Regions from separate parts of the Candidatus Chlorohelix allophototropha genome, predicted to be linked through region 3. Evidence: riboswitches for the same ligand, from Rfam matches in the RefSeq annotation. Region 3 holds a riboswitch; each other region holds the start of a gene.
What was found. Region 3 has a riboswitch for S-adenosylmethionine ahead of OZ401_RS04865 (cysteine desulfurase family protein). Riboswitches for the same ligand answer to the same signal wherever they lie in the genome.
Positions count from the first base shown of each region.

Region 1: it holds a riboswitch for S-adenosylmethionine, as region 3 does, so the genes downstream of both, thrC (threonine synthase) here and OZ401_RS04865 (cysteine desulfurase family protein) in region 3, are expected to answer to the same signal.
Region 2: it holds a riboswitch for S-adenosylmethionine, as region 3 does, so the genes downstream of both, metH (methionine synthase) here and OZ401_RS04865 (cysteine desulfurase family protein) in region 3, are expected to answer to the same signal.

Region 1 is NZ_CP128399.1:715,635-723,694, forward strand. It holds gene OZ401_RS03120 (DinB family protein) at 1-321, shown strand, start outside; gene OZ401_RS03125 (gluconeogenesis factor YvcK family protein) at 333-1,319, shown strand; gene OZ401_RS03130 (flavin reductase family protein) at 1,380-1,865, opposite strand; tRNA gene OZ401_RS03135 (tRNA-Sec) at 1,893-1,985, opposite strand; SAM riboswitch class I at 2,465-2,583, shown strand; gene thrC (threonine synthase) at 2,825-4,099, shown strand; gene selD (selenide, water dikinase SelD) at 4,205-5,275, shown strand; gene OZ401_RS03150 (cation diffusion facilitator family transporter) at 5,437-6,336, shown strand; gene OZ401_RS03155 (DEAD/DEAH box helicase family protein) at 6,389-7,927, opposite strand; gene OZ401_RS03160 (YceD family protein) at 7,924-8,060, opposite strand, start outside.
Region 2 is NZ_CP128399.1:640,986-649,045, reverse strand. It holds gene OZ401_RS02815 (transposase) at 125-1,600, opposite strand; gene OZ401_RS02810 (IS5 family transposase) at 1,496-2,290, shown strand; gene OZ401_RS02805 (hypothetical protein) at 2,798-3,025, shown strand; gene OZ401_RS02800 (IS4 family transposase) at 3,333-4,424, opposite strand; SAM riboswitch class I at 4,639-4,738, shown strand; gene metH (methionine synthase) at 4,815-8,060, shown strand, end outside.
Region 3 is NZ_CP128399.1:1,147,728-1,155,787, forward strand. It holds gene OZ401_RS04840 (SBBP repeat-containing protein) at 1-482, opposite strand, end outside; gene OZ401_RS04845 (Bcr/CflA family multidrug efflux MFS transporter) at 796-2,025, shown strand; gene OZ401_RS04850 (DUF2252 domain-containing protein) at 2,047-3,267, shown strand; gene OZ401_RS04855 (DoxX family protein) at 3,515-3,886, shown strand; gene ygiD (4,5-DOPA-extradiol-dioxygenase) at 3,900-4,712, shown strand; SAM riboswitch class I at 4,846-4,970, shown strand; gene OZ401_RS04865 (cysteine desulfurase family protein) at 5,113-6,273, shown strand; gene OZ401_RS04870 (hypothetical protein) at 6,338-7,114, opposite strand; gene OZ401_RS04875 (copper resistance CopC family protein) at 7,196-7,783, opposite strand.

The sequences.
Region 1 (8,060 bases), 430 kb from region 3:
GCCCTTAATGCGGATTACTGGATTGGGCATTTAATAGGTGGGCGCGGTGAACCGGCTGGGTTCGATAGTGCGTTGGACGAGGCAAGTGGTACAAACCCTGATGTATTAAGGCAATTATTGAGTAGTGCGCTGGAAACGGTTCGTGAAGTTTTTGAAGACATCAAACCCAATAAAATGAACCGAATGATTGAATACGCAGATGAGATCTTCACCCCACGTCAATGCATAATACAAGTAATAGATCAGGCAGCAGCGCGCTACGGCGAGATAGAAGTTATAAGACGCTGGTATTCTTTTGCAAACCCTGATTATCTCTCTTAAAGGACAAAAAAATGAACGAGAAAACTACCCGTGGTAGTAGTAAAAGGTTAAAGATCATAGTCATTGGCGGTGGCACAGGGGTTTCTACGGTATTGGGCGCGTTAAAGAAAGTAAGCGATGTAACTGCCATCGTTAGTACGATGGATAGTGGGGGTAGTAGCGGTCGTTTAAGGGACGAACACGGTATTTTACCGCCCGGTGATATCCTCAAGTGCATTTCCGAACTGTTGCCGGATGATCTACGCAGCACCAAGTGGCGGGATATCCTGAATTATCGTTTTCGCAAGGGGAAGGGTTTGGAAGGGCATAGCCTCGGCAACCTTTTACTAGCAGCTGCTTATGACTGGGAGGGTGGCACAAACTTTGGCATAGATGCGGTTTCGTGGTTGTTGAACTTGCAAGGACGGGTGTTGCCAGTCACACTAAACGATGTGCAATTGATTGCCAAGCTTTCAGATGGTTCCGATATAGAGGGCGAAACAAAAATTGATTTGCGCAAAGATGACTTGTATCGCCGTATTGAATATATTTACACCTCACGCCGCGCCCAGATTTATAAACCTGCGCTCGAAGCCATTCAGAAAGCCGATAAAGTTGTCATCGGACCGGGTAGTCTTTTTACCAGCGTCCTGCCCAATTTTCTGGTAGAGGGTTTGCCGGAAGCGCTAGCAGAGACAACCGCGCAAAAAATTTATGTGTGCAATCTTGTAACCGACCCTTCTGAAACCGATGGTTATAAAGCCAGCGACTTCATTGATAAGGTGAACGAATATTGCCAAGAGGGTGAATTAATGGATCATATGATTGTAAATACTGGTCCGATCAGCGAGGTTGCCCGTCGTATGTACGAGACTGAGCGTAAATTCCCGGTGGAACTCGATATGGCAGATTGCGAGAAAAAGGTTAAAAAGGGAGTGATCACTGGCTCGTATTGCAAAGGGAAGACGATTTTGCGGCACGATAGTGCGCGGTTGGCTCAAACTATTTTGGAGCTTTGATTACTATCGTCAAATATCAGGAAGCGGTACATTTACAGCCGCTTCCTGATTCTAAGTTAATTACCCGCCGTAGTGCCAACCAAGCGCGGCAAGGCTGAGCGGGGTAGCGTCAGCCTTGTTTATACCAGCGTTCACAACTTTGCCGATATAAAGCTGGTGATCGCCACTCTCGATCGTATTTACCACTTCACATTCCCACCAACTAACCGCATCGGTAAATAAAGGAGCGCCTGTTTCTCCGGTAACGAATTCGAATTTATCCATTTTATTGCGATAAGGTTTTTGGGGTTTTACCATAAGGTCGATCAGGGCGCGTCCTACTTCGGAGTCCTCAACCACATTAACGCTGAAAACTCTACCCCCATCGATCAGCTTGCGCGTATGGGAGTCATTTTCAATTGCAATTGCTACCAACGGCGGGTCAAAGGAAACCTGTATGACCCAGTTGGCAGTCATTCCGTTCAATTCCTCTCCGTTCCGGCTGCCGATTATATACATCCCGTAGTTTATTTGATTGAGCGCATGGCTCTTGGCATTATCATCCATCTTATTCCTCCACATATCAGATAAAGGCGGAAGCGCATGGGAGTCGAACCCACCTGCGTCGCTCTAACGACGCACAGCAGTTTTGAAGACTGTGGCAACCACCCGGTCACAGGCGCTTCCATAATAAAAGCACTTAGAATTGTATGTATGAGGCTTGTGGCTGTCAAATGAGTATAAAATAACTAAGCGGTGAGAGGGTTAGCCTCACCGCTCTGGTTTACATTGATGAGTGAAGTGGATTTTTAATAGGGGCGTAAAACTTGCATGCTAAATTAAAATCCGGCTGAAGGGTTTAATTTCCCTCACCCGAACATAATTCTAATACACCAAATTAATAAGCACATCACTCTTAAGGATGATTTTTATTCTTGGAATGTATATTGAAAATTAATTTTTCACAATACACTGCTATTGGAGTGCTGCTGCACAGGCATTTAAAACTGCTATAATTTATATTATAGCTAGCATACAACATGTATTTTAAATGTCAAGAAATTCCTTTGCAAAATTCGAATTAACAACTCTTGACAAACTCTATAAAATACATTATCTTAATAACGCCGAGCGAGATTATCGGCTTAACAAATGAATAGTTGTTGCTCTTATCAAGAGAGGTGGAGGGATAAAGGCCCTGTGAAGCCCGGCAACCAACGCAAACCAAAAATAATGTGCGTATGGTGCCAATTCCTGCATAACAGTTAGTTGTGCAAGATAAGGGAGCTAGTAAAATTGCCTAAGCGCAATTTATCAAGAATATCTAGTTTACCCCCTTATCCAAGAGCAGATAAGCGGGTTTTTTTATACCCGTTTACTCCTATATGGTTAAGAACCGCGCAATTTTTTAAAGTTGCAGAGCCTGTTGCGTCGCTGGATTTGGATAAACATCCGAAAGCCGTTACGCTTTCTTAAAGTTTGCCCGGTTTAGAAAAACTAAATGCTCGTTATAAGGAGAGAAAAAAATGACCAGTATATTAGAAAAAAGCGAAAAACCCATTCAAAATATAGCTGTAAGCGCCGCATCGGGGTTGATATGTAAAGCTTGTGGTGCGCTGCATCCAATTTCTCCTGCGCATGTTTGCGATGAGTGTTTTGGACCACTCGAAGTAACCTACGATTTCAGCAATCTAGACCCGGTTAAATTAAAGAAACAAATTGAAGCTGGTCCGCGCGACATTTGGCGATATGCCCCTTTACTTCCGGTTCAACCGCATAGTCGTACACTGAGCGGTGTTGGTTATACTCCTTTGCAACGTGCTTGGAATCTGGCTGCTAAACTTGGAATAGATGAACTTTATATAAAAAATGATGCAGTTAATCCCACTCACTCCTTTAAAGATCGGGTTGTAGCAGTAGCGCTGGCAAAAGCGCTTGAATTTGGATTTGATACCATCGCCTGTGCCTCCACCGGAAATTTGGCAGGCGCAGTAGCGGCGGCAGGCGCACGGGCAGGCTTGAAAACTTATGTATTTGTACCTGCTTCAATTGAACCGGGCAAGATTCTGTCAGCCGCGGTTTACGGTGCGGAGATTGTATCGGTAGACGGCACTTACGACGAAGCAAACCGACTCGCCAGCCAAGTAGCAGACGAATACGGTTGGGGCTTTGTAAACATCAACTTGCGCCCTTTCTATAGTGAAGGTTCAAAAACGTTGGCTTACGAAACTGCCGAGCAATTGGGCTGGAAATTACCTGATCATGTAGTTGCGCCCATTGCCAGCGGCTCGCTCTATACCAAAATTACCAAAGGTTTCAAGGAACTCATCAGCTTGGGGTTGGTGGCTGACCAAGCGCTACCTGCTATGTCAGGAGCGCAAGCTGCCGGATGCAACCCGGTTGCCACTGCCTACTCCAATGAAGCGGGCGAAATTACCCCGGTACGAAACCCCACTACCATTGCTCATTCGCTAGCAATCGGTAGCCCTGCCGATGGTTATTACAGCTTGCAAATTGCCCGCCAGACCGGGGGGATAATCGAGCAAGTTACCGATGCAGAAATAATCGAGGCGGTTAAATTGCTGGCTTCCACCGAAGGTATCTTCACCGAACCAGCCGGTGGCGTTACGCTCGCAGTTTTGAAAAAGCTGATAAAAGAGGGCAAAATACGCCGTGATGAAAAGACCGTAGTTTACATAACTGGAAACGGTTATAAAACCCAATCCGCGCTAGAGGGCGAATATAACCTGCCACAGCCCATTACCCCGAAACTAAGCGCTTTCGAAAAACTGCTAGGCTGATTTTCAGACTCCTATATTTGCTTCTATAACTTCGGGGCATGCTATAATTTACAGTAGGTTATAGCATAACTCGAAGTTATATTAGACTTTAAAGGAGTTAGAGAAATGGCGGAGTCGCTCCCCGATAAGATAAAGTTAACCGCTCTGGCTGCATGCGCCGGTTGAGCTTCCAAAATGAGTCCAACGGCTCTGGAGCAAGTTTTGCTCCCTTTGAAAAAATACAATAACCCCAACCTATTGGTGGGTTTGGAAGCCAGCGACGATGCGGCGGTGTACCGGATTTCGTCCGATGTGGCAATTGTACAAACCGTCGATTTTTTCCCGCCGGTAGTTGACGACCCTTATTTTTATGGAGCGATTGCGGCTGCCAATGCGATGAGCGATGTGTATGCGATGGGTGGCGAGGTTACGATGGGTATAAATATCGTAGCTTTCCCCGATAATCTGCCCTTGTCTATCCTTTCAACCATTCTTCAGGGCGGGGCGGACAAAATGGCAGAAGTGGGCGCAGTTATTGCGGGTGGTCATACTGTAACCGACAAAGAACCTAAGTATGGAATCTGTGTGACGGGAGTGGTGCATCCCGACCAGATTTTTACCAAAGGGGGGGCTAAAGCGGGTGATTTTCTCTATCTGACCAAGCCGCTTGGGGTTGGCACGATTACTACCGCGCACAAGGGCGATAAGGTTGACCCGGAAGACTTGCGAATCGCTATCGAGAGCATGTTAAGGCTTAATCGGGGCGCTTCTCAAATATTGCGGCGTTTTGGAGTCGGTAAGGTACACGCCTGTACCGATATTACTGGCTTTGGCTTGCTTGGGCATGCTTCCGAAATGGCAGCCCAGAGCGCAGCGGTTGATCTGGTAATCGATTCGCAGGCTGTGCCGCTATTGCCGGGCGCGCGCCGCTATTCTAGCGAGGGCTTTATGCCGGGTGGGATGGGTAGAAATCGGGTATTTCTACAAGAAGAGACTGTACCTAAAGTAAAAGTTACCCGCAAACTTGAGCTTGACTTAGAAGATTTGTTATTTGACCCTGAGACTAGCGGCGGGTTGTTTTTTGCTTTTGATGCAAATGCCGCCGAAAAGTTGGAAACTGCTTATAAAGCGGCGGGCGAACCGTTATGGAAAATCGGCGAAGTTCAACTTGGCAGCGGTCTGGTGTTGGTAAAATAAGTAACATGTTTTTTTGAGGGCGTGGTTATTGCTATGCCCTTTCTTGTTGTCTGAAATCGGGAATAGTGTAGGCTAACTTGTGGTTTTAGCAGGCTGTGTTGCAGATGAACTTATAATGGATGGAGTGATTGTGTTTTATGAAAATGTAAGGGATCAAAATATTGGAAAATAATAAACTTAAATTTATTTATCTATCTCTAGCAACCTCTTTCGCAACTATAACCCTAAAAGCGGTTGCTTTTTTGTTGACCGGCTCGGTCAGCCTTTTGTCAGACGCGATGGAGAGCATCGTCAATGTTGTTGCCGCTTTCACTGCGCTAATTGCCTTGAAGATAGCAGCGCGTCCTCCCGATAAAACTCACCAATATGGGCATGAAAAAGCCGAATTTTTTAGCAGCGCTATTGAAGGTGGGCTAATTCTAGTAGCGGCTTTCGCAATTGTAAGCCAAGCTATTCCGCGTTTATTCAACCCGAAGGAACTTGAAAGCCTCGGTTGGGGCTTGGGGGTTTCAATGGCAGCTACCCTGCTGAACTTTATTGTGGCGCGGACTCTTATAACCGCGGGTCGCAAGCATGATAGCATTGCTTTGGAAGCCGACGGTAAGCACTTAATGACCGATGTAGTAACTTCGGTGGGGGTGGTAATTGGCTTGCTGATAGTTTTACCTACAAACTGGTTACTACTCGACCCGATTATCGCTATTCTGGTGGCATGCAACATTATTTTTGAGGGTGGCAGGCTGATAATGCGTAGCGTGGATGGCTTGATGGATAAGACTTTGCCTGAGAGCGAGATTGCACGGATTAATAAGACGATCAATGAGGTGGTGAAATCCTCGAACGGGCAGGTAAATTTCCATAATTTGCGCACTCGCAAAAGTGGCGGATTCCGTTTTGCCGAATTGCACTTGCTAACGCCGGGGAATTGGTCGGTGCTGGAAGCGCACCAATGGTCAGAAGAGATACAAGAGGCTTTAGGCAAAGAATTTAGCAATATCCGGGTTTCGATTCATGAAGAGCCGATAGAAGACCCCCGCGCTCACAGTGATTCTTGGAGCTAGTAGTAGCAGGGAATTGAGCGGTCGGTTGGTTAATGTTACTGTTTCATAGGAGTTATAGTGCGCTTGAGGTTTGATTTCCAGAATTTAAAGTTACAACACTTTTGGAGAGGCGGCGACGGCTGGAGACGCTCTCTTCGAGGGTATCGCGCACTATGATTTCATATAGAAAAGCCTTTGCCCCGCCCTGCCTACGCAAAATACGTCCCAAACGCTGGGTATATTCGGTAGAAGTAGCCCCGCCTCCCAATATTATGGCTATCTTTGCGGCTGGCAAGTCTACGCCCTCGTTCAATACACGCGCAGTTACAATGGCGGGGAATTCTCCGGCACGAAATCCGTCCAATATCGCTTTGCGTTCGGCGGTGGGAGTTTGGTGAGTAATGGCGGGGAGTAGAAATTGTTCGGAAAGCTCGTAAACAGCCTGATTTGTTTCGGTAAAGATAATGGCGCTTTGTCCCTGGTGTAGCGCCATAATACGCGCTAGCGCAAGTCGTTTGGCACGCGCATTCTCGATTATTTGCTCCATTCTCGCTTTGTAGAGCAACGCCTGACGATAGAGTTTGTTTTTGTTTTGCTCGCGCATGAGCGTGTTATACCATTTCGCGCCAAAGCTTTTCCACATGCGCTGCGCAAAGGGTGAATAAAACGCTTTAAGTTCGTTATATTCCTGTGCTTCCGCCTCTGTAAATTTTACCCTTACCCTTACCGTTTCGTATTCAGCCAGATAAGTACCTGCCATTTCTTCAGGGGTTTTGTAATAGCAGGGCGGTCCGATTAGCTCTTGTAACAGCATATGGTCTTCAAATTCGGCGGGGTAGGTAGCAGTTAGGGCAAGTCGTTTGGGCGCTATCGAGAAACGAGCGGCTTGTTGCCAAATCGTACCGGTGAGATGATGTACTTCATCGCATATCAATAGGTAAAAGCGGTTTCCCAGTTCCTCTAGCCTTTGTGAGGCGCTGGAATAGGTGGTTACGGTGATGGCACGTATATCTTTTTTCTCACCGAAATATGCGCCGATGTTTTCCTGACCATAGACATTGCTAAGATTCTCATACCATTGATGTAACAAGTCAAGTTGTGGGACTATGATTAAGGTAGGCGCGCGCACCGTTTCGATTGCCAACATCGCTACCATGCTCTTGCCTGAGCCTGTGGGCAATACCACAGTGCCACGCCCTCCCAATGTTTTCCAAGACTCGATTGCTTCAAGCTGATATGGACGAGGCGTAAATGTTGGCGGTGGGTTTACTGCATAGGCAGCGCGTTGCTCAGCCACTTTGTGTTCAGCTTTAGGTTCGGACTCATTACTCAAGCGTTCGAAGCGAAAACCTCTAACTGCTTGATGTCGGTAACGGGGGGCGTTATTGGTATAGCCCTGCTCTGCCAACCAGCCTTTGATTTCGGGGTAACGGTAGGCGGGTGCGACCCAATGTCCGGCGTGCCACACAAAATAGTCAGGCAGAGAAGGGGCATCTTGTGGCACTGCTTTTAGAATAAGCGCCCCGCCTTCAAACACCAAACGGGGCTGCTCATATCTATCTAAATTCAGGGTTAATTGAGCTTCGGGAGCAGGAGAAGGTTTCTTTTTCATTCCTCCAGCCGTAAATTTTTCAAAGCAGACCAGCGAACATCCACCGGAGCGGCGGTGTCTTCTTCGACTTCCACTTCTTCATTATTTACTCGCTCTAGCTCACTGTACAAACCGGGGCAATCCTCGCCACAAT
Region 2 (8,060 bases), 510 kb from region 3:
AAGTTTAAACTAATTAAATCATTTAATAAATAGTTTGACGTTTAGATAAACGGGGCTATAGGAAATAGAAACCCGTATCGGAACTTACAAAAGAATGACAGTTTGTAGCCAGTTACCAGCAAATTTAACAGCGAATATTCGTCAAATTAGAGGTAGAAACCCCCTTTTTGACCACCTTATAGCGGGTAGCTGGTCTTACTTTGGTGCCAACCGCTCGACCCTTCCCATTTCCTCGCACTTTGCTGGCTTTGGCCGGACTGCCCAACTGCACAATTATTCCGGACAAGCCTCGTCGAATTTGCTGAGGGCTTGGCTGTCGTTGACTATTTTCCCAAGGTCGCAACACTTCCAAGCCCAAGCCTTGAGCGATTTGCAATTCGTCGTGTACCAAACTGACTATCGCCGTCCACAACTCAAACTGGCTCGGATAGCGCAAGCGTGGTTTTTCCCACAACAAATCTTGTTTGTCAAAACGATAGCCGTGTTCTATCGAGTAACGCCTCTTGTAATACGACCAGACTTGCGTCAGGTCAAGCTCAGTTTGACCCGACCACACATACCAACTTTCCAGAGGGTCATGGGTTTTACCACTGGCTGCCTCACGCTGTATTCGGATTATGCTCAGTGCCAGTTCAGGTGCTTCCCTCAAATGCAGCTCAGTCCATGCGCTTACTACCAGTTTGTGTCCATTTTCGTCCGTCCCAACCCACACTCGCTGCGGCAAACCGTGCGTATTGGGATCATTACATTGGAAACGAGCACCGTGTTTAGCGGGAGCGCCGCGACCTCGTTTCTGCTCATCTCTCACCACTTTTCGATAGAATACTCGGTTAGACTTGAGCCGCAGCAGCAAGTCATAGTCCTTACTGCTATTTTGAATAAATGCTTTGGTGGGGTAGTACCGGTCTCCCAGATTGAGCGGTCTTTCAGCAAAATATGGGCGCAATTCGCTCAGTTGCTGGCTGGCTACCTCTGCTGGTGTTTGACTGGTTTTGATCCTGCGGTTGGAGACAATGTATGTATGGCTACTGGTTTGAGCCGGCACCACCACCACGGTCGAGAATTGCCAACCCACGGTCACGGGCTTATCACAATTGGGCAGATTGTGTTTGTAAAGCCAGCCACGATCTGCAGATGTAGTGCTAAAGGGTCGCTCGATATTGGTAGCATCCACTGCCAGTACCAATCTTTCACCATCGAAGGGATGAGGGGCGTAGCGCACCATGGTTTGCTCGAAGCGAGTTTGGTTAACTTGACCCATTTGCAAAGCCTCATACAAACTGGGCCATTTTCGCTCAAAATTGGGCGAAAGGGTCAGTTCCAGTACCGATTGAGCCTGGCTTTCTGTCATAAGGGCATCCGCCAGATTAAACAATGCGTCACTGGCGTATTCAAAGCAGTCATAGATTTCGTGCCGAAATTCTTTAAGAGCGTTTCTTAAAACTGAGTAAAGAAGAAAGTTGAAATAAAAAAGAATAATGGGTAAGCTCGTATTATGAGTACAAGAAAAGCTTACCCTACCGACCCGAGCGATGCCGAGTGGGAAATCATTATGCCATATTTCCCCCCTAACAGTCGAGAAGGTCGTCCCAGAGTACATCCCTATCGTGAAATAGTCTGCGCCATCTTCTACTTACTCAAAACTGGTTGCCAATGGGAAATGCTTCCACAAGAGTTTCCTCATTGGAAAACAGTCTATCACTACTACCGTCTGTGGCGCTGGAACGGTCTTTGGCAACGTATTTACGAGGCACTACACCAAAAAGTGCGAGTTAAGGCAGGACGAAATCCCCAACCCAGCGCTGGTATCATCGATAGCCAGTCAGTAAAAACCACCGAAGTTGGAGGAATACGGGGTTACGATGCAGGAAAAAAGGTGAATGGGCGCAAGCGGCACCTGCTGGTGGACACCTTGGGCTTTCCGATCGTGGTCAAAGTACAAGCTGCGAATATACAAGATCGAGATGGGGCAATAGAAGTGCTGGCCACTGCTGAGAATAAATGCCGTACCCTGAAGTTGGTATGGGCGGATGGAGGTTACAGCGGAAAGTTGGTAGAGTGGGTGGCTGGAATGTTCGATTTTGAACTGGAAATAGTCAAACGCACCGACGATATTAAAGGTTTTAAGGTACAACCGCGTCGTTGGGTAGTAGAACGGACGCATGCCTGGATCGGGCGGAACCGACGAATGGCGAAAGAGTATGAGCGTTTACCACAGCATTCGGAAGCCAATATTTACATTTCTATGATCCGTTTGGCTCTCAAAAGGCTTTCTAAACTTTCGCCTTGATCTAGTTTTAAGAATGGCTCTAAGTGTGTTAAGGTTCATACGAGTAGTGTCCTTTCTCAATTAGAACATTACTCGTCTGGGCAAGTTGTGCCAACACTGCTTGCCCTTTGGTTTATCTAAACGTCAAAAATAGTATTAAAAGGCTAGAATTGCGCTTCACTCAGAAATTTACCATAGGTAAAATTGATGGGCAAATAAAAATCCAATGGTAACCGCATAAATAGTATCCATACCATTTTAAGTACAGCCGCACCGCGAAAAAAGAACTACCCAAATTATGACACATTTTCCCATCATTAAAATTCAACAACTTCCATAATTTTGCGAATAAGTGTATAATGCACCTATATTATTAGGTGATTTATAGGTGATCTATATATAAGTGTAAAATCCTAATAATAAATAGCATTTCTTTAGCAAGGGAGCTAATTCAAACTCTTTCTTTGCTGATTACCAGAAAGCTTGGCTATATCGGTTTCAGAGATATGGTCAATGGAGGTACAAAATATGAATAAAAATAAGATCGAGCCTTTGAGTGGCAAAGAGTCTCGAAATGAGTTACTAGAGCGAGAACAGAAATATCTCGAAGCCTTATATAAGATAGAAAAAGAATATCAGGAAAAACGGATTGCATTACATCGTGCAATTACCGAAGTCCAAGATGTGCTAGAAGAAATTCCTAATGAACAATATGAGGCTCCGGTAAGATTCTGGATGTACTCAAAAGTTTCCTAAATCTTTACCCTCTTTAATCCTCTATACTTGCTTTACAATGGCTGCGCCCAGACTCCTTAACCTTTGGGCGCAAAGCATTGTTTTACCTCAGCGGCTATTACGGTAGAGAAGAGCGAGGGTTTAAGTTGTAAAGGTTTTGGAAACCGATTTTTTTACCACCGCTTTCGGTCAAAACACAGCCTTGCAAAATCTGTAAGTTTCAAGTGGGTTCAGTTCTTTAAACTGGTAATTTACCACTTTCGTACCGAGCCTAATTTGTAGCCAAATTCCTATAAAAACCTTTTTGCAAATTTGCTACCGTACACAATTAGAAATCCTCTAAAAGAAAAGGGATAAAGGCGACTGGTAAGGGTAAATGTTCATTCAAAAAATGCTCAAGCAGGTTCAAACCTAAATTGAACAGGCTCAAATCCAGTCGTTCGGTGCGATGAATGACCCGGTTCCAGCCTTCAGCTAAAGCTATCGTACCCAGATGTACAATCCAAAGATAAGCCAGACAAGCCGCTAACAATAACCTTTCTAGCCGTTTAGGGTCATCCAAATGGCTCTTGTCCAGCCGAAACCCTCGGCTCTTGCTATCGGAAAAGAAGGTTTCAATCCTAAACCTCTTTTTGTAGTACCGGATTGCTTCCTGGGCTAGAGCCAAATTACTCACCAGATAAAGTGGCTCACGGTAAGGCTTTTGCCAGACCGCTATGACCAGTACTGGTCCGTACTCGTGTTTGCTGAATGCTACGCCGCTCTGACTCACTACCTGACCAGGCTGAACCCCTAACTTACTGATGGCATAATGAGCTTGTTCATCCAACCAGACCTGGCTATTTTTAGCAGTACGACAGACATACTGCCAACCGTAATAATCTAACCGTCTTAACAAACGACAGCCATCGAATTCACCATCACCCAAAAAGACTACTTGGCTACCAGACGGAACCAACGAGTGAACTTGCTTTAACAATCTGATGTGCAAAGCTTGAGCTAAATGTCCCTTTTTAGCCTTAACCACCAACCAACCCAAAGGTAAAGCCCGCCCCTGATATACTACACTGATTACTAAGCCCATTCCACCAGCACCAACCTGACTGCCATCTATCACCAGTACCAGTGGACAATGACACAGGCTACTCAGCAATTGTTTGGCGAAAGGAGCATACACCACTTTTTGGTTAAAGTTATCATTTTTGAGCAATCGGCGCATTCGGATGATGCGGCTTTCCCGTTTAGTTTTATCTGGCACTTTGGCGGCGATATTAGGCAACGCACTATGCCGACTACCTACAATCCCACTGATCACCATCGCTAGAATTGTTAAATATTGTAATTCGCGCCCCTGCGCTTGTGGGTGGAGTTGCAACAATTGCTGTTTTATGGCACGATGTCGGCGAAGGTTGTCACTCATTTTGGTATCCTTTTGCTTTCTACTTTGGTCGGTAAGAAAACTACAGTTTACCACTCTGCCTCAACCTTCTCCTCCTTTTCCTCTCCTTTATATCTGTACGGTAGCAAATTTGCAAAAGGTAATTCCTGTGGTGCAACAGCCCTGTTCAGCCCGGTTTGACCCTGATTAACGAGTATGTTAGTATGGTTTTGATAGGAAAAATAGCAAATATCTTGCACTATCAAGAAGAGGGGAGTGAACTGGCACGTTGAACCTCTAGCAACCTGTCGCCACTGGCAAGGTGCTAAATCCAGCCCGGTAGGGAAAGATAGAAGCCCGTGTAATAGCGCGGGAACTTGTAAACCTTCCGGTATGTACGGAGGGTTTTTTTGCGATTAGGAGGATAAGGGATTGAGCAACCAGATTTTTAATCCATTCGGCAGCCCGGAAAAGTATCAGGCTTCCAGCTTTATGCGGGAACTGGAAAAGCGCGTGTTGGTTTACGATGGCGCGATGGGTACACAATTGATGGAACGCAACTTGACCGTCGATGATTACGGTGGGGAGCAGTATCACGGTTGCAATGAATATCTGGTCTTAACCCGCCCTGATGTTATTGAAGAAATCCATTCCGCTTACTTCGCAGCAGGCGCAGATGTAGTCGAATCCGATAGTTTCACGGGTAGTCGCCTCAAACTGGACGAGTACAAACTCGGTCATCTGACTTATGAGATTAATTTCACCGCCACTCAGATTGCACGCCGAGTCGCCGACCGTTTTACCGCTGCCGACCCTTCACGTCCCCGCTTCGTTGCCGGAAGTATCGGACCTACCGGACTCCTGCCTTCCTCAGAAGACCCGGTGCTTGGCAACATCACCTTTGATCAGCTTAAAGAGACTTACGCCGAACAGAGCAAAGCGCTCATCGAAGGCGGCGCTGATGTGCTGCTAATCGAAACCTCACAGGATATTCTGGAAGTTAAAGCAGCAATTTTCGGGATTCGTGAAGCGATTATCCAAACCGGAAAATGGGTGCCGATTCAAGCGCAGGTTTCGGTGTTGGACGGTAACGGGCGAATGTTGTTAGGTACAGATATTGCCGCCGTTATGGTTACGCTAGAGAGTTTACGCGCCGATATTATCGGGCTTAATTGCGCCGTTGGTCCCGACCTGATGCGCGAACCGATGCGCTACCTAAGCGAACATAGCAAGGTTAAGCTTAGTTGCCTACCTAACGCCGGATTGCCGATTAATGAAAGAGGGCGCACCGTTTACCCGCTTCAGGCTGTACCTATGGCAGAAATCCTGAAAGAATTTGTAGAAGAACTGGGAATTAACATCGTCGGGACTTGCTGCGGCTCTACCCCTGAATACACCGCCGAACTCGCAAAACAGGTGTGGGGACATGAAAAGCCTGTGCGTACACTTCAAGCTGAAGCGCTGGTTTCGAGCGGTATTCGCGCTACCTCATTACTCCAAGACCCGCCACCAATGCTGGTAGGCGAACGGGTGAACAGCACCGGCAGCAAGAAGGTGCGGCAACTGCTGTTGGCAGATGATTACGATGGGTTGATGACCATTGCCCGCGAACAGGTGGAGGGTGGCGCACATACGCTAGACGTACAGGTGGCATTGACCGAGCGCACCGATGAAGCGGAACAGATGCGCCGTACCGTCAAGAAACTTTCTACCGCCATCGAAGCCCCGCTGGTAATCGACTCAACTGAAGCGGATGTAATTGAAGCTGCCCTGAAAGCTGCGCCCGGTCGCTGTATCATTAACTCTATAAATATGGAGCGAGGCACTGAGCGTATCGAAGCGATTATGCCGTTGGTGCGCGATCATGGCGCTGCCGTTATTGCGCTTACCATTGACGAAGAGGGCATGGCGCATACCGCCGAGCGAAAATTTGAGATTGCCACACGCATACGCCAGATCGTACATGAAAATTACGACCTACCGGATAACGCCCTTATTTTCGATTTGCTGACCTTCCCGCTTACTACCGGACAAGAAGACTTGCGAGAAGATGCCTATCAGACGCTGCTTGGTATCAAACGCCTAAAAGAGGCGTACCCGGAAGTTTTGACTATTCTGGGGGTTAGCAACGTTTCGTTCGGGGTGGCTCAAAGGGCGCGTGCAGTGCTTAACTCGATGTTCCTGCACCACGCAGTACAATACGGGCTAGATATGGCGATTGTAAATCCTAGCCACATTACCCCCTACGCTGAAATCCCGGACGAGCAGCGCAAACTGTGCGATGACCTGATTTTCAATCACGATCAGGATGCCTTGCCCCGCTTTATCGAATTTTTCGAGAAGAATACCAGCGCCGGGGTCAAAGCCGAAGCGGAAGACGCAACCGCAGGTATGTCGGTGGCTGAGAAGTTGCATTACCAGATTCTGCACCGCAAGAAAGAAGGCATTGAAGCGCTGGTAGATGCCGAGGTGGAAAACCGGGGCGCAGTGCCGGTACTCAACGAGGTGTTGCTGCCTGCCATGAAAGAGGTTGGCGACAAGTTTGGCGCGGGCGAACTCATTCTGCCTTTCGTGCTGCAAAGCGCCGAAGTGATGAAAAAAGCGGTGGCGTGGCTTGAACAATACTTAGAAAAGAAAGAAGGCTATACCAAAGGTAAGGTGGTAATTGCTACCGTCTTTGGCGATGTGCATGACATCGGCAAGAGCCTGGTGAATACCATTCTCACCAACAACGGCTACACCGTGTACGATTTAGGCAAGCAAGTTCCGGTCAATACTATCATCGAGAAAGCGGTGGAAGTGGGCGCGGATGCCATCGGTCTTTCCGCCTTGTTGGTCAGTACCAGCAAGCAAATGCCGCTGTGTGTGCAGGAATTACAACGGCGCGGTTTGGATTTCCCCGTCCTCATTGGTGGAGCCGCCATCAATCGGGCTTTTGGATATCGCACCAATTTTGTCAATAACAATCCTGAAACGCCCTACACGCCCGGTGTCTTTTACTGTAAAGACGCTTTTGAAGGCTTGTCGGTTATAGACAAACTCACCGATAAAGCTGCCAGCGCCCAATTTAAAAACCAGTTGTTGGTAGAGGCGCATGCATCGATTGTGAAAGAGCATGAACGAGATGCCCGCGTAGCACAAACACATGCCCGGCTAGAAGCGGAAGCAGCTACCAAAGCAGCCTTGAACGGTAGCATTCGTCCTAGTGGCGTTGAAGACCTTAAGCACTTACCCGAACCACCCTTCTGGGGTTACTGCACCCTTAAGCAATTGCCTTTAGAGCAGCTTTTTGACTTGCTGGATAAAAACACCCTGTTCCGATTGCATTGGGGCGGCGGTAGCAGCAAAAAAAAGCTTGAGGGTGGCTATGAAACGCTGGTAAAGGATGAGTTCGAGCCGTTGTTGGCGGAACTACGCGAGTCGGCAGAGCGCGAAGGCTTCCTTGCTCCCAAGGCGATTTACGGCTACTTCCCATGTCGCACCGAAGGCGAAGAAGTAGTAATTTATGACCCTGAGAATCGGGAACGCGAACTGACCCGCTTCAGTTTCCCACGTCAACCCGGTGGCGAAAAGCTGTGTCTTGCCGACTATTTTGCCACTAGCCAAACCGCCGCCGGCAAATACGATGTAATACCCTTACAGGTAGTTACCGCCGGGCAAGTTGCGGGCGAATATTGC
Region 3 (8,060 bases):
TCTAGCCAATATTGCAAGAAACCAAATCGTAGGTTATGCCCGGTTTCGGGGAGATACCATTGCTGCTCTTTGGGACGCGAGGGGTCGAAAATCTTACCGGCGGGGAAGAAATCAGGGTCAACCGCCAGTGCTTCCCGGCGTAAATCTTTACCCAACAAGCCCAACAAGACTTCAAAGCGAGTTCCGGCAAATTCTGGATGCAATTCAAAGCGGGCGCGTTCAAACCACTGTATGAGAAAGGATTTATTCGTTTCGGGGTCGATTTCGACTTGTGCGTTAGTAATCGGATAACCATAAACAGGCAATCCTCCGTTGTTGTTCCAATAGTCCAGAAACTTGCCGCTTACGGTTTTATCTGTGTCTGGAAAATACCGACTAGATTCAGCAGCATAAACACGCTGAAACGATAAAGAAAATAAGCTAAAAATAATGCAAATAATAATAAAAAGGCTAATCCGCTTATTTGCTAAAAATCTTAACACTTGCTAGATTTCCTTTCACCTATAAGCTGCTACCTAATCCGCTAATGATTTATTAACGTATAAACAGGCAAATTGTTCTGAAAAAATGTGGTATGCAAAGGAAATTAGCTGTTTTTAAGCATCTCTTTTTATAGTTATAGTGGTGTAGCAGAAATTGACAGGTTGATTTTCGGGGCTATAATCAGCTTCTACGATAAAACAATTATGGAGTGAATTGCAGTTGCATTTATGTCAAGTAAATCATTGTGCTTTTTCAAGATGTAATTAGCGATGACACAAAATCACAGAACTATTTCCGCGAATTTGTACAAGGATGATTGAACAAAAAGTTACCTTCACCCAACCAAAAGAAAAGCCGGGGCGTTTGCGTCTGATTATTATTATCGGGGCGTTGTCGGCTTTTGGCCCTCTTTCAATTGATATGTACTTGCCTGGTTTGCCTTCGCTTTCGAAAGATCTCGGCGGTGCAGATTGGCAAGTTCAGCTAACCTTAACTGCCTGTCTACTGGGCTTAGCTAGTGGTCAGATATTGGCTGGCCCGTTGAGTGACGCGAGGGGACGATATCGCCCGTTACTGGTTGGATTGTTGATTTATAGCCTCGCTTCTTTAGCATGTGCTTTAGCGCCTAACATTTTCGTGCTTATACTTACAAGAGTTTTGCAAGGGGCAGCAGGTTCAGCAGGTATTGTAATTGCCAGAGCAATGGTTCGTGATATGTTTTCAGGTGACGAGGTAGCGCGTTTTTTCGCTATGACAATGGCAATAAACGGACTGGCGCCGATTCTAGCGCCAATTCTAGGAGGACAATTGCTGAACTTTACCTCTTGGCGGGGCATATTCATAGTGCTAACTGCAATCGGCATTGTGCTATTTTTTACCGCTGCTTTGGGTTTGAAAGAAACATTACCGCTAGAAAATCGGCATACAGGCGGTATCCTAACGACCATCGGAATATTCCGAAAATTACTTTCCGACCGTATTTTCATTGGATATGCCCTATCCTCCGGTCTCGCTTTTGGGGGAATGTTCGCCTATATAGCCGGGTCGCCTTTTGTGCTAGAAGGCATTTTCGGATTGTCACCACAGATGTTCAGCCTGATTTTCGCTTTAAATGCACTTGGAATTGTTATTACCAGTCAAATCAGCGGCAGATTGGTCGGCAAGGTAAAACCGCGAAAGTTGCTTGGTTTGGGTTTGAACAGCGCCTTGATAGGTGGGCTACTTCTGGCATTAGTTATCGTAACTAATATCGGGTTGGGTGGTGTACTTCCCGCGCTGTTTCTGGTGGTTGCCAGTATCGGGCTAATCGCCCCAAATGCGACAGCGCTGGCTATGGCTGAAAATGCGAAAATTGCGGGAAGCGCTTCTGCACTTATCGGCGTAACCCAGTACATAATCGGAGGATTGGTAACACCACTGGTAAGTATAGGTGGTAGTCAAACCGACCTGCCTTGGTCGTTGGTCATTGTAGTGCTAGTTATTTTAGCGAATATAACTTTTATAATAATGACCCGCCCGCATCCTGAAAGAATCGAGAACTAAAAGGCGCAAGGGAAGATTCTTATGAATATGCAAGATACAAGCGTTATAGAACGAATAAAGAGTTTTAACAAAAATCGAAACCCTGAGTTATTATCCCTAAAATATGAGCGTATGAGCCAAGATGCCTTCAGCTTCTTCCGAGGCACCTGTCATCTATTTTACGAGGATTTGCCTACCGAGACACCACTTAACGAAGCCCCCGCTACATGGATTTGTGGTGATTTGCATTTTGAAAATTTCGGCAGCTACAAAGGCGATAACAAGTTGGTGTATTTCGACCTCAATGATTTCGATGAAGCGATGCTTGCTCCTTGCATATGGGATATGGCGCGCTTCATTACCAGTATTATGGTAGCATCACATTCATTGGGAATAGATCGAGTTGGAAGCCTTGAATTAAGTAGCGATGTGCTAAAAACGTACCGAAATACACTTTCGACTGGCAGAATTAGCACCATTGAAAGAGATACAGCTACCGGGATGGTAAAAGAACTGCTACTCAGTCTAAAAAACCGTAGCCGTCGCGAATTTCTCGATAGTCGTACTCAAATAGTTAAGCAAAACCGAAAATTAATAATCGACCCTAAGCGTACTTTACAGGTAGCCCCTGAAGAGCGCACCAGAATAACCAGCTTTATGGAAAAATGGGCGCTCAAGCAAAGCGAACCGAACTTCTTCAAGCTTCTAGATATGGCTAAAAGGATAGCGGGAAACAGCTCACTTGGAATTGAGCGTTATGTGCTGCTGGTTGAAGGGGAAGGCTCTCAGCACCGAAATTATTTGTTAGACCTCAAGTTTGAGGGTGTTTCATCGTTACAACCCTATCTGAAATTGGCACAACCCAATTGGGCTAATCAAGCGGTGCGCGTAGCAACAATCCAGAAAAGAGTTCAGGGTACACCGCCTGCACTGCTACAAGCTGTAGCAATCGGGGAAAAATCCTATCTGATGCGTGAGTTGCAACCTACGCAAGATAGAGTTAACCTTACGCTATGCAACGGAAAATTGCGCAGACTGGAAAAAGTAGCTAATCAAATGGTACAACTCGTTGCATGGGGGCAGTTGCGTAGCGGAGGGCGACAGGGTAGCGCAAGTGCCGATGAAATGATAGAGTTTGCAGCCTCCAATAAATGGGTCAAACCTCTCCTTGAATATGCCACAGCATATGCCTTAAAAGTACAAAGCGATTATGCTATTTACAAAATTGCTTATAACCAAGGTGACTTCAAATTTTCAAATTAAAGCTCCTATGTAAAAGCATATTTATAGCAACTTATTCCAGAATATGGTAATATCTGCTAACTTACCTCAGCGAAGTAAATAATCTCATTTGATATTCAATTATTGTTGTACTAAGCTAATTATGGTAACCGATTGCACCCAGTGCAACAGGTGTTTATATTTTATCCACAGGAACTGAGGTGAAATTTAGCAGCTAACATATTATTAAAACTTTGAAAATCTATAAGAATAGAAGGATATCATACTTATGAATACAGCATTTTGGATATTACAGGGGTTGTTAGGGTTGGCATTTCTGGCTGCTGGTATTATGAAAGCCACACAACCTCTTGAGAACCTTTCCACACGAATGGATTGGGTTAAACAAGTTCCCGCTGGTTTGGTACGCTTTATCGGTATAGCGGAGGTGTTAGGCGCAATCGGCTTAATAGTTCCGGCAGTTACCGGTATTGCAAGCATCTTAACACCTATAGCCGCCTCGGCGCTTGCAGTGGTGATGTTATTAGCAGCAGGTTTTCATTACAACCGGAAAGAGTATAATCGCATTGCTCCTAGTGCGGTTCTCTTTGTATTGACTGTAGTGGTAGCGGTAGGACGCTTTGCAATTAGACCATTTTAAGGGAATATGTTAGATGTCAAATAACCTTACTGGAGAAAATCTGTTTTCATTTTCAGACCAAAAACTGCCCGCCCTTTTTATAGGGCATGGCAGCCCTATGAACGCCATTGAAGATAACGAATTCAGTCGTAGTTGGGAAGAATTGGGCAAAACCTTGCCAAGACCACACGCAATTCTATGCATCTCAGCCCACTGGGAAACGCGAGGCACACAGGTTACGGCAATGACCCAGCCTGAGACGATACATGACTTTGGCGGGTTTCCGCAAGAACTTTTCGAATATCAGTATCCCGCTCCCGGCTCACCTGAACTAGCAAAATTGGTTCAAGAAATAGTGCAACTCACCAAAGTTGAGCCAGACCTAAGTTGGGGTTTGGATCACGGCACATGGTCAATCCTAACAAAAATTTACCCTGAAGCCGATATACCAATAGTTCAATTGAGCTTGGATCGCACCAAAGAACCTGCCTATCACTATGCCTTGGGCAAAGAACTAAGAGCCTTACGCAACCGAGGCGTTATGATAATCGGCAGTGGCAATATAGTACACAACCTGCGTTTCTTGTCTTTTCAGATAACAGCCTACGATTGGGCAATTGAGTTTGATACTCTGATCAAACAATTGATAGAAAAAGGCGACCACGAATCTATAGTTAATTTTCGAAATCTGGGAAAAGCAGCGCAGCTTTCTATTCCAACCAGCGAACACTTTTTACCACTACTATATATTTTGGCGCTTCAAGAAGAAACAGATAGCCTTCGTTTTTTTGCAGAGCAATTTTCAATGGGTTCTCTTTCGATGAGTTCAGTCTGCTTGGAGGCATAATATCAGCTTGACTTGTTATTCTTGAGTATATCAATTAAATAGGTGAACAATTTTTAACTTGACAGTTTTCACTTTTCTTATTATTATTTGTTTAGCCTTTTAACAGGCAAGGCTTAATAACAGAATATTGTAGCTCTTATCCAGAGAGGTGGAGGGTAAAAGGCCCTGTGAAGCCCGGCAACCAACGCAAGTTAAAACTAATATGCGTAAGGTGCCAATTCCGGCGTAACCATTTAACAGGTTTGCGCAAGATAAGGGAATCTTTCGGTTTCTAAAACCGGTAATTCAAAAGAAGATTTAACCCCCTTATCTAGTTGCAGATAAGCGGGTTTTTTTATTGCCCGCCCAAGCTCAGTTTTTAAAAATAGTAAATCAATTCGCAAAGGGAAGGGTACGAGAAATGAGTTTAACATTACCGATTTATTTGGACTATAACGCGACTACCCCAGTAGACGAGCGAGTTTTGGAGGCAATGTTGCCTTATTTTTCAAGAAAATTCGGTAATGCCGCCAGCGACCATTTGTTCGGGCATGAAGTGCAGGGTTCCATATACAAAGCGCGTCGTCAAATAGCCAATCTTATTGGCGCAAAAGCGGAAAATATCGTTTTCACCAGCGGGGCAACCGAATCTGACAATATCGCGCTCTTTGGAATTGCAGAAAAATATGCTACTAAAGGCGATCATATAATCACCTGCGTTACAGAGCATAAAGCAATTCTAGATTCAGCCCGCCGCCTTGAGCAATTGGGTAAAAATATTACTTTTCTGCCGGTTGACCAATATGGCAGAGTTGATCCTGAAGCAGTACGAAACGCCATTACTCCTCACACAATCCTAATTTCTATTATGGCTGCCAATAACGAGATCGGCACAATTCCCGATCTGAAAGCAATTGGCGCGATTGCGCGCGAGCATGGGGTGCTGTTCCATACTGATGGCGCACAATATGTTGGGCATTTACCCTTGAATGTCGATGAATACAATATAGACCTCCTTTCCATTTCCGCTCACAAAATTTACGGACCAAAGGGAATCGGCGCTTTATATATCAGACCGGGTGTTGAGGTAGAGCCGGTAATTTACGGGGGCGGGCATGAACAGGGTGTACGCTCTGGAACATTAAATGTGCCGGGTATCGTGGGTTTTGGCGAAGCAGCTCAAATTTGCGCGGAACATTTGGAGACAGAAGTGCCACGCTTGCGAAATTTGACTCAGCGCCTATGGGAAGGTATCAGCAAAGCAGTAGAAGGTGTTGAACTGAACGGACATCCTACCGAACGCTTACCTCACAATCTTAATATCAGCATAAAAGGCATAAGCAGTCGTGAATTGATTGTGCAATTGGGCGACATTGCTATCTCAGCGGGTAGCGCTTGTAATGCAGCTGTTGCAAAAGCTTCGCATGTTATCTCTGCGCTCGGTTTTGGGGAAGAACGTGGATTGACCAGCCTACGGTTCGGGTTGGGGAGATATAACACTGAAGAGGAAATAGATTACGTAATTGAAAAGGTAATCGGGTTGGCAAACAGTAAAACCCACGTACTAAGCTATAGCGCGTAAAATCTTGGGGAAGGGGATGAGGGTTGCAGTAACCGCATCCCCTTCGAAATTACAGAAGGACTTATCAGCCTTTTTCAGGTTCAGTGGGTTTAGCACTACCCCTGCTACGCAAACCAATTATCATCGCGCCAACACCAATCAAAATGCCAACTACGCCTGCAACAAGCCCTACTATACCAAATAAAGCGGCATTATCGGCAGCAGATTTAGCATCCTGAGCCGTTTTTTGCTGTGCCAGCAATTGATCCTTAAGCGCTTGAACATCGGAAGAAGCTACCGAAGCAGCAACCGGAGTTATAGTAGTCGAAGGTACACTTGTAGCAACTTGAACCGCAGAATTAAAGCCCGGTTTGTCAGGAAATTGAATGGCTGTCAAGGGTTGCACACTATCGAAAGTATTTGGGCTGGAAACAAACTTTTCATCTATCTTGTCCTGACCGATAGAGCCGAAGAAATGAAAGGCATAATCCCCGATTTTGGTAGGAATAAAAATCGCATCATATTTACCGGGATTGCGCGGCACCGGTAATAAGGTAAGCGGCATAGACTGGCTTCCATAAATAACCTCCGCTTTGAGGGTATCAAAAGCGCCCGTCTCCCCATTAGAATAAGTGCCATCTCCTTTAGAATCGCATTTGCCCCGACATATAAGTAATTCAAGACCATTAGCGATACCCTGATAAGTTGGCTCAGAAATCCAACCTACCCTGAATAGGTACTTTCCGCTACTAACCTCGCGATCTTCATGCGCGCTGGCAATTCGGGTTTCAGCCAAAATCGGCAATAGCAAGAATAGCAATAAAACTAGCAGACTTATTTTTACCAGATTAGATTTGTTCACCTGAAACCCACATCCTCTTGATAAACTCTAGATTTACATCGCTTCTGCCAAGCATACACTTATGTCAACTTCATGGCAGGGTTAGCGGTTTCTCTGTCTATTGATTACAAATCCAGCGCTTGCCAGAATCAGGATTGAGGTAAGCAACACTAGAGGAGCTAGTAGACTGAAACTATCCTTATTAATTCCAAGCCCTGTGCTAGGCAGTTGAGTAAGAGAAGTATCATAGCTTTCGGTTTGCGTGACAGCATTCGCGTCACCCGCTGAAACTGCACCACTTTTCGCTACAGTAAAGCTGAACTCACCGTTTACAACACCGCTATCATCCTCGGTAAAAGTACGAAATTTAACGGTATATTTTCCATCCGAAAGGGTTGTTAAGCTAATAGTAGCCGTATCCTTATCAACTTTGAGATCACCCTTATCGACAACTTTACCAGTTGAGTCCAGTACCTGTAATTTAGTTAGGTCTGTGCTGGTGTCCTCGGTAAAAGTTAAAGTTAAGGTAACCGGAGAACTATTTAAAACTGCATTCGGTAAAATGCTAGAGGTTTTAAGCTGTGAATGCGCTAACGCTATACTAAATTGAAGAAGGAATAGCGTCAACAGTGACAGAGTTGTTGCCAATCCAATTCTTTTAATAAGGCTTTGCCTTTTTTTCCCGATCATAAAGACTCCTTTCAAGTACATCGGTTTACCAAAGATACTTCAGTGTTGTTCTAATTTAGCTCAAGCGCAATAACGAGGAAGAATTAGCCCTAGAATTATTTCCATTTTATATAGCCCTAAGAATAGAGGCTTATAGTTGCTGTAGCCTGATTTCTTGCATTTATAAAAGGCTGTACTGCATAATGGGAAAATATTACAGTAGAAAAAACAACTTGTATTTTCAATAATGGTTTAATTCTACACAAATGTAATGCACTTCCAGATTATAGGTCTTTAT